DNA from 3 places in the Streptomyces sp. NPDC002018 genome. Region 2 is predicted to be linked to each of the others. Evidence: riboswitches for the same ligand, from Rfam matches in the RefSeq annotation. Region 2 holds a riboswitch; each other region holds the start of a gene.

Region 1 (4,238 bases), on a different contig from region 2:
GGCGCCGGCCGGTCGGCGGAGACCACCAGCGCCGCCAGCGCCGTGGTCACCGGTACCGATGCGACCAGACCGATCGAGCCCACCAGGGTCCTGACGATCTCTTCCGCCACCAGCTCACTGTTCGCGACCGTGCCCACATCCGACTGCGCGATCGAGAAGAGCAGCAGCAGCGGCAGCGCGGCGCCCGCGTAGGCGAGGACGAGCGTATTGACCACCGAGGCGATATGGTCCCGGCCGATACGGATACCCGCCCGGTAGAGGGCACGCGGCCCCATCGAGGGGTCGGCCTGGTGCAGCTCCCAGACCGCCGAGGTCTGGGTGACGGTCACATCGTCGAGGACACCCAGTGAGCCGATGATGACACCCGCCAGCAGCAGACCGCTCATATCGATCCCGGGATAGAGCCCGTGGATCAGCCCGGTGTTGTCGTCGGTGTTGCCGGTCAGGCTCGCCCAGCCGATGAAGAGTGATCCCAGGAGCCCGATCAGCAGCAGCGAGATCAGGGTGCCGAGGACCGCGACCGAGGTACGGGCCGTCAGACCGTGGCACATATAGAGCGCCAGCAGCATGATCGCACTGGCCCCGATCACCGCCACGACCAGCGGATTCGAGCCCTGAAGGATCGCGGGCAGGATGAACAGCGTCAGCACCGCGAACGAGACGGCGAGTGCGACCAGGGCCATGACACCACGTAGCCGCCCCACCACGACCACCGCCAGGGCGAAGATCCCCGCCAGCAGGGCCATGGGGAACTTACGGTTCACATCCGTCACGGAGTACTGGAGATCGCGGGGCGCGTCGGGTGCGTAGGCCACCACGACGCCTTGTTTCACGTGAAACTGCCGCGGTGCGTCAGGCTGGACGATCTCGATGAAGGTCCGGCCCTTCTCCTTGCCGCTGGTCACCTCGATCGTGGCCTTGACGCAATCACCGTTCTCCGCCTGCTCCGCCTCGCGCCCCTGGGGCTGCGAGGTGTCGCCGGTGGACGGGATCTGGGAGGCGTTGACGTCCTTGCAGTCCACCCGCTCGATCTGGACCACCTGACCCTGCTCGGTCTGCCGGTCGAAGCCGACACCGCTGCGTTCGTGGGCCGGCGCGCCACCCGGCCAGAACACGGCCAGCCCTACGACCACCGCGGTCGCGAACGGAATCAGGACCGCGGCGATGACCTTGCGAAGGTGCTGGGAGACCGGCGCGGCGGGGCCATGGCTGTGCGTGTGTCCATGCGATTCGTGGGTCTGCTGGGGTGAGGTCACCGACCGATCATCGCAAGAAGCAGAAGGCCCCCTGTTCAGCACGCCGGATATGACGCTAGCGTGGAGGCACCTTTTGCACACGCGGGAGCTCGGAGCACCGGGCTGAGAGGGCGCTGACTGTGTAGTCCCGGGGAGTATCCCCTGGACCCCCTGAGCTGCGCCGACCGCTGAACCTGTTACCGGGTAATGCCGGCGTAGGGAGTAGGTCTCATGACCGTTCAGGACGCACACACGCCTGCCTCCGATTCGGGAGATCCGATCGAGGCCCAGAGGTCCATCGGCTGGCACAAGGGATATGTCCAGGGCTCGCGCCCCGACCTCCAGGTGCCGGTCCGCCGGGTGCACCTCACCAACGGCCAGGACGTGACGCTGTACGACACGTCGGGGCCGTACACCGATCCCGCCGTCGAGACCGATGTACGCCGCGGTCTCGCGCCGCTGCGGGAGAACTGGATCATCGGGCGGGGCGACACCGAGGAGTACGCGGGCCGGCCGGTCCGCCCCGAGGACGACGGACTCAAGCACACGGCGCCGCGCGGGGGACTGCGCAACCTCGACGCGGTCTTTCCCGGCCGGCCGCGCCAGCCGCGCCGGGGCCGCGGCGGACAGGCGGTGACCCAGCTCGCGTACGCCCGGCGCGGGGACATCACTCCGGAGATGGAGTATGTCGCGATCCGCGAGAACGTGTCCCCGGAGACCGTGCGCGAGGAGATCGCCGCGGGCCGCGCCGTACTGCCCGCCAATGTCAACCACCCCGAGATCGAGCCGATGATCATCGGCAAGCGGTTCCTGGTGAAGGTCAACGCCAACATCGGCAACTCCGCGGTCACTTCCTCCATCGAGGAGGAGGTGGACAAGATGACCTGGGCGACGCGCTGGGGCGCGGACACGGTCATGGACCTCTCCACCGGCCGCAATATCCACACCACGCGTGAGTGGGTGCTGCGCAACTCCCCCGTGCCCATCGGCACCGTGCCGCTCTACCAGGCCCTCGAAAAGGTCGACGGCAAGGCCGAGGAACTGACCTGGGAGATCTACAAGGACACGGTCGTCGAGCAGGCCGAGCAGGGCGTCGACTACATGACGGTCCATGCCGGGGTACTGCTGCGGTACGTACCGCTGACGGCGCGCCGCAAGACGGGCATCGTCTCGCGCGGCGGCTCGATCATGGCGGCCTGGTGTCTCGCGCACCACAAGGAGTCGTTCCTGTACGAGAACTTCGAGGAGCTGTGCGAGATCCTCGCGGCCTACGACGTGACGTACTCCCTGGGTGACGGTCTGCGGCCGGGCTCCATCGCGGACGCCAACGACGAGGCCCAGTTCGCCGAGCTGCGCACGCTCGGGGAGCTGAACTCGACCGCCAAGCGGCTGGGCGTCCAGACGATGATCGAAGGGCCGGGACATGTCCCGATGCACAAGATCAAGGAGAACATCGACCTCCAGCAGGAGATTTGCGAGGAGGCGCCGTTCTACACGCTCGGCCCGCTGACGACCGATGTGGCTCCGGCGTACGACCACATCACCTCCGGCATCGGTGCGGCGATGATCGCGTGGTGGGGGACGGCGATGCTCTGCTACGTCACTCCCAAGGAGCACCTCGGTCTGCCGAACCGGGACGACGTCAAGACCGGTGTCATCACCTACAAGATCGCGGCCCATGCGGCGGATCTCGCCAAGGGCCACCCGGGGGCGCAGACCTGGGACGACGCCCTTTCCGACGCCCGGTTCGAGTTCCGCTGGGAGGACCAGTTCAATCTGGCCCTCGACCCGGACACGGCCCGGGAGTTCCACGACGAGACCCTCCCGGCCGAACCGGCGAAGACGGCCCACTTCTGCTCGATGTGCGGGCCCAAGTTCTGCTCGATGAAGATCAGCAGGAGCATCACGGAGCGGTTCGGCGGAGACGTGGAGGCGAGTCCGGAGGAGATCGAGGCGGGCATGCTCGAGAAGTCCAAGGAGTTCGCGGCGAGCGGCAACCGCGTGTATCTGCCGCTGGCGGACTGACCGCAGGCGCGCGGTGCGGGAGCGGTGGCGGCCCGGTCGGACCGCCACCGCTCACCCCGGCCGTCCGGAGCGCACACACCCGGTCCGTCCCGCGCCTGCCTGCGCCTGCCTGCTCCGGCCGGTCGTCGCCCGCTCACTCCGGCCGTGCTGCCTCTGTCCACCGCGGCTGTCCGGCGTGGGAGTCACTCCGGGCGGTGGTCCGGCCCGCCGAAGTCGGGGCTGGTGAAGTCCGGGCTGGTGAAGCTCGGACGATGGCCGGCCGTGGCTCCCTCGTCCGGGCTGCTGAAGTCCGGCCTGCTGTAGCCGATCTTGGGCAGATGCTTCAGCGATGCGGCCGGTCCCGAGGCCGCCGGATCCGCTCCCGGGTCGGCCAGGGCGGCGCGCAGGTAGGGCAGAATGCCCCGCTCCAGCAGGGCATGGCGCCAGGCCTCCCGCGCACGGGCCACCTCGTCCGGCAGCTCACCGCTCGTCGGCGTCTCGGCAGGAAGCTGGGTCGAACTGTTGCGCAGGGCCGTGATCAGCAGGCCCACCGCGGCGGCCATGAGGCCTATCGCGGTGACGGCGGCGAAGAACCAGCCGACGGCGAGCAGGCTGTCGGCGAACGCGGGCGGCCGGCTGAGCGCCTTGAGGAGATAGCCGACGAGCAGGAAGATCACCGCGGCCGTGCCGGCGAGGACCGGAAGCAGCACGGTGATGACAGCCGTCAGCCCCGCCCCGGCCGTCGCCGCCGTGCCCGGGTCGGGCTCCAGCACGGCGCGGACCGAGACGGAAGGGCCCGGCGAGCGGGCCTCCTCGCGGACCTTGGTGTAGTGCTCGTACTCGGCGGCGGCCGCCGCCGCGATCGGTGCTGTGGCGTACAGAGCCATGGTGCGCAACTGCTCGGAGTTGAGCCGCTCCCCGACCGCCGCGAGATCCGGACGGTCATGTGCTTTTCGCAGCACGTCATTGAGGATTCGCTCGAAATCCGCGCGATCCTCG
Region 2 (4,238 bases):
GGTCGACCAGCCGCAGCGCGCCCTCCCGTCTGCGTACGGTCCAGGCGTGCACCGCCAGCACCCCGCCGACCGCCGCGAACTGCACGAGGGTCAGCACGGCGGCGGTGGACAGATCGAGCAGTTGCGCGGTCTGGCGGTAGATCTCCACCTCCAGGGTGGAGTAGGCGGGGCCGCCCAGGATCTGGACGACGCCGAAGGAGGTGAAGGTGAAGAGGAAGACCATCAGCGCGGCGGCGGCCACGGCGGGGGCGAGGGCCGGCAGCGTGACCCGCCACCAGGCCGCGAGGCGGCCCGCGCCCAGCACCCGCGCGGCCTCCTCCTGGCGCGGGTCGAGCTGGGCCCACAGACCGCCCACGGTCCGCACGACCACGGCGTAGTTGAAGAAGACATGGGCGAGAAGGATCGCCCAGACGGTGGTGTCGAGCCGTACGCCCCACAGCTCGTCGAGCAGTCCGCCGCGCCCGAGCAGCGCCAGGAAGGCCGTACCGACGACCACGGTCGGCAGGACGAACGGCACGGTGACCACCGCGCGCAGCAGATGTCTGCCGGGGAAGTCGAAGCGCGCGAAGACATACGCCCCGGGCAGCGCGATCAGCAGGGTGAGCGCGGTGGAGGCGAGCGCCTGCCAGGTGGTGAACCACAGGACGTCGAGGATGTCGGGACGGCTCAGTACGTCACCGACGCGGCCGGGGCGCCAGACGCCGTCGGCCGTGAGCCCCCGGCCGACGATCGAGGCCACGGGATAGGCGAAGAACACCGCGAAGAACGCGACGGGCACCGCCATGAGGGCGAGCCGGACGGCGTTCGCGCGCCCGGCCCGTCCCCGGGCCCCGGTGTGCGGGGCTACTTCACCACGAGGGAGGACCACGACTGGATCCACTGCTCGCGGCCGGCGGCGATCCTGTCGGGCGCCATTGTCTCCGGCTTGTCGACCGTCGCGCCGAACCGCGTGAACAGTTCGGGCAGCGGGACGTCCTGGACGACCGGGTTGACGAACATGGTGAGCGGCATGTCCGCCTGGAACTCCGTGCTGATCAGGAAGTCCAGCAGGGCCTTGCCGCCCGCCTCGTTCTTCGCGCCCGTGAGCAGCCCGGCGAACTCGATCTGCCGGAAGCAGGTGCCGGTGGAGACCCCCGTCGGGGCCTCCTTCGGCCGCGGCTCGGCGTACAGCACCTCGGCGGGCGGGCTGGAGGCGTACGAGACGACGAGCGGGCGGTCGGCCTTGGCCTTCCTGCCGCCGGCCGAGCCCGAGAAGTTCTCGTTGTAGGCCTGCTCCCAGCTGTCCACGACCTGGACGCCGTTGTCCTTGAGCTTCTTCCAGTAGTCCTGCCAGCCGTCGTCGCCGTAGCGCGCGGCCGTGCCGAGCAGGAAGCCGAGGCCGGGCGAGGAGGTCGCGGCGTTCTCGGTGACCAGCAGATCGCGGTACCGCGGCTTGATCAGATCGTCGAAGGACCGCGGCGGCGCGAGCTTCTTGTCCGCGAAGTACTTCTTGTCGTAGTTGACACAGATATCGCCGGTGTCGACCGGGGTGACCCGGTTCTTGTCCCGGTCGAGCCGGGTGGCCGCCTCGACCCGGTCGAGGCCCTTCGCCTCGTACGGCGTGAACAGGCCGTTGTCGAGGGCGCGGGAGAGCAGGGTGTTGTCGACACCGAAGAAGACATCGCCCTGGGGCGAACCCTTGGTGAGGATCTCCTTGTTGAGGGCCTCGCCCGCGTCCCCGCTCTTCAGCACCTTGACCGTGTAGCCGGTCCGCTTCGTGAACTCCTTGAGCACGGCGGGAGAGGCGTTGAACGAGTCGTGGCTGACGAGGGTGACGGTCTTCGACGTACCGCTGCCGCCCTGACCGCCGCCGCCGGACGACGCGGAGTCGTCGGACCCGCCGCAGGCGGCGAGCGACGAGACACCGAGCGCGGCGGCGACCGCGGCGACCGCCATCCTTCTGACGCTGATGGTGCTCACTGATTTTCCTCCTGGATGTCCAGGAGAAGACGCGGCCCTGCCCGCGGTCCGGACGGACCGGACCGCGGGCAGGGCGCAACAGCTCGAGTGGTGACCGAACTTCCTACCCAGAATGACCTGGGCGAGGTTCAGAGGGTCTGCGGCCGCTGCCCGCTCTCACGGACATGTGCCACACTCTCAGCGCTGTGGCGCTCCCCTGTCGGAACATATGCAATGCGTTCGCGCCCAGGCTACATGTACCTCATGTCCGGGCTCGGTCCGGCTTCGCCTTCCGTAGGTGGCTTCCCGTACGACCGTCTCCCCCACGGTCACCATCCCGCACGGCACCCCTCACCGCGCGGCCCGCCCACCGGGGCGCCCGTGGGACTACCGCTCCGACGCGGCCAACTGCCCGCACGCTCCGTCGATCTCCTGGCCCCGGGTGTCCCGTACGGTCACGGGCACCCCGTGGGAAGCGATCGCCTCCACGAAGGCCTTCTCGTCCTCGGGGCGCGACGCCGTCCACTTCGAGCCCGGGGTCGGGTTGAGCGGGATCAGATTGACGTGCACCCGCTTGCCCTTGAGCAGCCGGCCCAGCCGGTCACCGCGCCAGGCCTGGTCGTTGATGTCACGGATCAGGGCGTACTCGATGGAGACCCGGCGGCCGGACTTCTCGGCGTACTCCCACGCCGCGTCCAGCACTTCCCGCACCTTCCAGCGTGTGTTGACCGGGACGAGGGTGTCGCGCAGCTCGTCGTCGGGCGCGTGCAGCGAGACCGCGAGCCGGCACTTGAAGCCCTCGTCGGCGAAGCGCAGCATCGCGGGCACCAGACCGACCGTGGAGACCGTGATCCCGCGCTGCGACAGCCCCAGCCCGTCGGGCTCGGGATCGGTCAGCCGGCGGATCGCGCCGACCACCCGCTTGTAGTTGGCGAGCGGCTCGCCCATGCCCATGAAGACGATGTTCGACAGCCGGGAGGGCCCGCCGGGCACATCGCCGTCGCGCAGGGCGCGCATCCCGTCCACGATCTGGTGCACGATCTCGGCGGTGGACAGATTGCGGTCGAGACCGGCCTGTCCGGTGGCGCAGAACGGGCAGTTCATCCCGCAGCCCGCCTGCGACGAGATGCACATCGTCACCCGGTCCGGATAGCGCATCAGCACGGACTCGACCAGAGTGCCGTCGTGCAGCCGCCAGAGCGTCTTGCGCGTGGTGTCGTCGTCGCAGGAGATGTGCCGCACCACCGACATCAGATCGGGCAGCAGCTCCGCCGCGAGCCTCTGACGCGCGGCGGCCGGGATGTCCGTCCACTGCTCGGGATCGTGGGTGAGCCGCGCGAAGTAGTGCTGCGAAAGCTGGTTCGCACGGAACGCCTTCTCGCCGATCGCAGCGACGGCCTCGCGGCGCTCGGCGGGGGTGAGGTCGGCGAGATGCCGCGGGGGCTTCGTGGCTCCGCGGGGCGCGACAAAAGTCAGTTCTCCAGGTACAGGCATGGTGGATCCAGTGTCGCAGACGAACGGCAGGGGGCCCGCTGCCCTGTGGACAACGGACCCCCGTACGGTATCCGGCCTGGTCGGAGACGTTCCGGCCGAGTGGAGCGAACCGGCGGCCGACGGCCACCGGGTGCCCGGTCAGGTCCCCACGAAGATCACCAGCAGCAGCCAGACCACCGGCGCCGTGGGCAGCAGGGAGTCGAGCCGGTCCATGATGCCGCCGTGACCGGGCAGCAGGGTGCCCATGTCCTTGATCCCGAGATCCCGCTTGATCATGGACTCACCGAGATCGCCGAGCGTGGCACTGGCGGCGACCGCCAGCCCCAGCAGCAGCCCCTGCCACCAGATCCCGTCCCGGATCAGGAACTCCATGCAGAGCGCGCCCGCCACCATCGCGAAGACGATCGCTCCGGCCAGTCCCTCCCTGGTCTTGCCGGGGCTGATGCGCGGTGCGAGCTTGTGCGTACCGAACCGCCAGCCGACCGCGTACGCGCCGGTGTCGCTGACGACCGTGAGCACCAGGAACATCAGGACCCGTCGGGGGCCGTCGTCCGCCGTGAGCATCATCGTCACGAAGGTGGCCAGGAACGGTACGTAGAACGCCGCGAAGACCCCTGCGGTGACGTCCTTGAGATAGCCCTCGGGCCGTTGCGTCATCCGCCAGACCAGCACCGCGAGCGCCGTGAGGGCCATCGCGACCCAGGCGCCCTCGGCGCCGCGCGCGTAGCCGGCGACGACCATCGCGGCGCCGCCGACGGCCAGTGGCACCAGCGGGGCCTTGATGCCCTTCTTCTCGTCGAGCCGCG
Region 3 (4,238 bases), on a different contig from region 2:
CCCACGTCCTCCAGCTTTCTGGCGAGCACGGGATCGTCGTTGGTGTACGGCAGCACCGTGAACCCGTCGTCGACCAGGGTCTCGGCCGCCTCCAGCAGCTCGATCGGGTCGGGCAGCAGGGTCCGTTCGTCCGCGACCACCTCCAGCTTGATCCACTCCGTACCGAGCGCCTCGCGCGCGAGCCGGGCGGTCAGGACCGCCTCGCCCGCGGTGTAGCAGCCCGCCGTGTTGGGCAGGGCGCGGATGCCCAGGGAGTCGAGCACGGAGAGGACCGAGCCCCGGACCGTGGGGTCGAGGCGGCGCATCGCGACGGTGGTGAGTTCGGTGCCGGAGGCGGTCAGACACCGTTCCAGCACCTCCAGGCTGGGCGCCCCGCCCGTCCCCATGATCAGCCGGGAGTTGAGGACGGTGGAGGCGATGGTCAGCCGGTCGTCGGCCATGGCGGCTCAGCCTCCCTGGACCGCGGTGAGGACTTCCACGCGGTCGCCGTCGGCGAGCACGGTGCCGGACCAGCGGCCGCGCGGCACCACCGTCTCGTTGACGGCGGCGGCGACACCCGAGGGCGCGGGGGTGAGGGAGCGGACCACGAGGTCGAGGGTGGTGCCCGGGGCGAGATCACGGGACTCGCCGTTCAGGGAGACGGTCACACGGACTGAGGTGCTCATACGGTCAGCTCCCGCGGTACGGAGGTGAGGTCCTGCGGTTCGGAGGTGAAGCGGCGCGGGCTGAAGGGGCGGGCCACCTCGGGGAGTTCGCCCGTGGTCAGCACCGCCGCCAGCGCGTCGCCGGTGACGGGCGTGAGCAGCACCCCGTTGCGGTAGTGCCCGGTCGCGAGATGCAGCCCCGGCAGCGCGGTCGGCCCCAGCAGCGGCGCGTTGTCGGGCGAGCCGGGGCGCAGTCCCGCGCGGGTCTCGGTGAGCGGCAGTTCGGTGATGCCGGGGACCAGTTCATGGGCGTCCCGCAGCAGTTCGTACACCCCGCCCGCGGTGACCGTGGTGTCCCAGCCCAGTTCCTCGCTGGTGGCGCCGACGACCAGCTCGCCGTTCTCGCGCGGCACCAGATAGACCTGGCTGCCGCGCACCACGGCCCGTACCGTTCTGGACAGGAAGGGCGCGTACGGACGGGGCACCGTCAGCCGCAGGATCTGGCCCTTCACGGGCCGTACCGGCGGCAGGACCTCGTCGGGGACGCCGGCCAGCCGCCCGCTCAGACTGCCGGCCGCCAGCACCACCTGGTCCGCGGTGAGCGTGTGTCCGCCGTCCAGTACGGCGCCGGTGGCCCGGTCCCGTACGACGGAGAGCCGCTCGGCCCGGGAGCGGTGGAGGACCACCCCGGCCCGTTCGCACGCCGTGACCAGGGCCGAGGCCAGCCGGCGGGGATCGATCTGGTGGTCGCCGTCGACCCGCAGACCGCCGCGCACACCCGGCGCGAGCATCGGTTCGAGCCGTCGGCACTCGCGCCCGGTGAGCCACTCGGACGTCAGGCCCGAGCGGTGCTGGAGGGCGTGGAGCTCGCGCAGTTCGGCGCGGTCGTCGGTATCGAGGGCGACGGCGAGTGTGCCGCAGGCCCGGTAGCCGGTGTCCTGGCCGCTCGCCTCCTCCAGTTCGGCCACGAACGCCGGATAACGCTCCGCCGAGGCGAGATTGAGCCCCAGCAGGAGCTGCTCCCCGTGGTGGAGTTCGGTGACGGCGGCCAGCATGCCCGCCGCGACCCGCGCGGCGCCACCGCCGGGATCGGGGTCGGCGACGGCGGTCCGCAGTCCGTGCCGCGCGGCCCGCCAGGCCGTGACCAGGCCGATGATCCCGCCCCCGATGACCAGGACATCGGAGCCGGTCTTCTCCTGAGACGACTGCATGGGCTTCCAGCCCCTCCCTTCGCCGGCATGACCCGGATCAGGTTCGTACGGTCGGAGGCCGCTCCAGCCTCCCTCTCAGCCCGGTGCGTCCGGGCTCCCGCGAGGTAGTGTCGACGGCCAGCCTAACGCGCGGCCCGCCGCGGGGTAAGGCCGTCCGGCCGCGGCGCAACCGTGCGGCGGCGGTCCGGCCGTGCGGGGTCCGTGCGGCCGGTCCGGCGGGAACCGGAGCCGGACAGCCCATCCCCCGACGGCCCGTCGGCTGCTTAAGGTGACCGGATGAGTGAGCAGCGGGAACAGCCGGGCGTCGTCATCGTCGGTGCGGGCATGGCGGGGGTGCAGACCGCCGTGGCCCTGCGGGAGAAGGGCTTCGAGGGCCCGGTCACTCTGATCGGCGCGGAACCCCATCCGCCGTACGACCGGCCCCCGCTCTCCAAGGCGGTGCTGCTGGGCACGGTGGACGGTTCGGCCTTCGACATCGACTTCGAGGCGCTCTCCGTGGAGCTGAGGCTCGGTGTGGAGGTGACCGGCCTGCGCCCGGACGCGCGGGAGGTCGACACCGGGGCCGGGCCCGTCCCGTACGACCTCCTGGTCCTCGCCACCGGCGCGGAGCCGGTCGGGCTGCCCGGCGCCGGGTCGGTGCCCGGTGTCCATCTGCTGCGCACACTGGACGACGCGGAGGCGCTGCGGCCCGTCCTGGAACGGCGGGACGGGATCGTGGTCGTCGGCGCGGGATGGATCGGCGCGGAGTTCACCACCGCCGCCCGCGAGGCCGGGTGTGCCGTGACGGTCGTAGAGGCGGCGGACCGGCCGCTTCCGGGCGCCCTGCCCGCCGAGGTCGCCGCGCCCATGACGCACTGGTACGCGGAGAGCGGCGCCGAACTGCTGACGGGCGTGCGGGTGGCCGGTGTCGAGCCGGGCACGGTGGTGCTGGCGGACGGCCGGCGGCTGCCCGCCGACGCGGTGGTCGTGGGCATCGGGGCGCGCCCCTCGACGGGCTGGCTGGCCGGTTCCGGGATCGCGCTGGGCCCGGACGGGGCGGTCGTCGCGGACGAGCGGCTGGCGACGTCCCTGCCCGATGTGTACGCGGTCGGTGACTGCGCGTCCTTCCCGTCCGCCCGTTACGGCGAGCGACTGCTCGTGCACCACTGGGACAACGCGCTCCAGGGCCCCCGTACGGTCGCCGCCCAGGCCGTCGGCGAGACCGGGCGGCGCTACGATCCCGTGCCGTACTTCTGGTCGGAGCAGTTCGGCCGGTTCGTGCAGTACGCGGGCCATCACACGGAGACGGACACACTGGTGTGGCGCGGCGATCCGGCGGAGGCCGCCTGGTCGGTGGTGTGGCTGCGGGACGGCGCGCTGGTGGCGTTGCTCGCCGTCGGCAGGCCGCGTGACCTGACGCAGGGCCGCAAGCTGATGGAGACGGGCGCACGGCTGGACGGGGCGCGGGCCGCCGATCCGGCCGTACCGCTGCGGCAGGCCGTTCTCTGACGCGAGGACGGGCCGCAGGCGCCGGTCCGGGACGGGTTCTGTGCCGGTCGGGACGGGTTCTGTGCCGGTCCCGGACAGGTTCTGTGGCGGTCCCCGGCCGGGTGCGGTGGCTGCTCCGGGCGGAGCCGGTTCGTGGCGTCTGTCAGTCCGGGATGGCACGCTTGTCCTGTGACCGAGATTGACGCAAAGATCGATGCTCTCGTCCCCGCCTGGCTCCACCTGCCCGACATCGCGGAAGCCCTCGATGTCGAGGTGACCCGTGTGCGCCAGTTGGTGAAGGAAGGGCAGCTCATCGCCGTGCGCCGCGGCGAGAACAGGACGCTCCAGGTGCCCGCAGCCTTCATCGACGGCGGCAAGGTCGTCAAGGGCCTCGCCGGGACCCTGACGCTGCTGAGGGACGACGGCTTCGCCGACGAAGAGATGCTCGAATGGCTCTTCACCCCCGACCCGACCCTGCCGGGCACGCCCGCGCAGGCGCTCAGCGAGAATCGCGGCACGGAGGTGAAGCGCCGGGCCCAGGCGCTCGCCGTCTGAGCCATTCACCACTCTCGCGGTGTGCGGCGGTGCCTTCGTGGCCGCGCGGCGGCCCCGGCGCCTCCGCACACCGCCGACCCGAGGGGGGACCTTCCCATGTCCGACGCTCGTGCGTCGCTCTCCGACGCCCGGCTCTATCTGTGCACGGACGCCCGCAAGCGGCAGGGGGACCTCCCGGAGTTCCTCGACGCCGTGCTCGCGTCCGGTGTGGACATCGTGCAACTGCGGGACAAGGGCATGGAGGCGGCCGAGGAGCTGGAGCACCTCCAGGTCTTCGCCGACGCCTGCCGACGCCACGGCGTACTCCTCGCGGTGAACGACCGCGCGGATGTGGCGCATGCCATCGGCTCCGACGTCCTGC

Evidence for each region. Region 2 has a riboswitch for thiamine pyrophosphate ahead of ACFYYH_RS09915 (thiamine ABC transporter substrate binding subunit). Riboswitches for the same ligand answer to the same signal wherever they lie in the genome.
Region 1: linked by a shared signal. The riboswitch ahead of thiC (phosphomethylpyrimidine synthase ThiC) and the one ahead of ACFYYH_RS09915 (thiamine ABC transporter substrate binding subunit) in region 2 are both predicted to bind thiamine pyrophosphate.
Region 3: linked by a shared signal. The riboswitch ahead of thiO (glycine oxidase ThiO) and the one ahead of ACFYYH_RS09915 (thiamine ABC transporter substrate binding subunit) in region 2 are both predicted to bind thiamine pyrophosphate.

Annotation. Positions count from the first base shown of each region.
Region 1 is NZ_JBIASO010000026.1:23,546-27,783, forward strand. Features, by position in the region: gene ACFYYH_RS30790 (YibE/F family protein) at 1-1,256, opposite strand, end outside; TPP riboswitch at 1,328-1,474, shown strand; gene thiC (phosphomethylpyrimidine synthase ThiC) at 1,467-3,260, shown strand; gene ACFYYH_RS30800 (hypothetical protein) at 3,443-4,238, opposite strand, start outside.
Region 2 is NZ_JBIASO010000005.1:89,807-94,044, forward strand. Features, by position in the region: gene ACFYYH_RS09910 (ABC transporter permease) at 1-784, opposite strand, end outside; gene ACFYYH_RS09915 (thiamine ABC transporter substrate binding subunit) at 844-1,935, opposite strand; TPP riboswitch at 2,042-2,167, opposite strand; gene rlmN (23S rRNA (adenine(2503)-C(2))-methyltransferase RlmN) at 2,326-3,432, opposite strand; gene ACFYYH_RS09925 (phosphatidate cytidylyltransferase) at 3,571-4,238, opposite strand, start outside.
Region 3 is NZ_JBIASO010000009.1:48,917-53,154, forward strand. Features, by position in the region: gene ACFYYH_RS16740 (thiazole synthase) at 1-440, opposite strand, end outside; gene thiS (sulfur carrier protein ThiS) at 447-665, opposite strand; gene thiO (glycine oxidase ThiO) at 662-1,855, opposite strand; TPP riboswitch at 1,853-1,966, opposite strand; gene ACFYYH_RS16755 (NAD(P)/FAD-dependent oxidoreductase) at 2,132-3,343, shown strand; gene ACFYYH_RS16760 (Rv2175c family DNA-binding protein) at 3,512-3,877, shown strand; gene thiE (thiamine phosphate synthase) at 3,974-4,238, shown strand, end outside.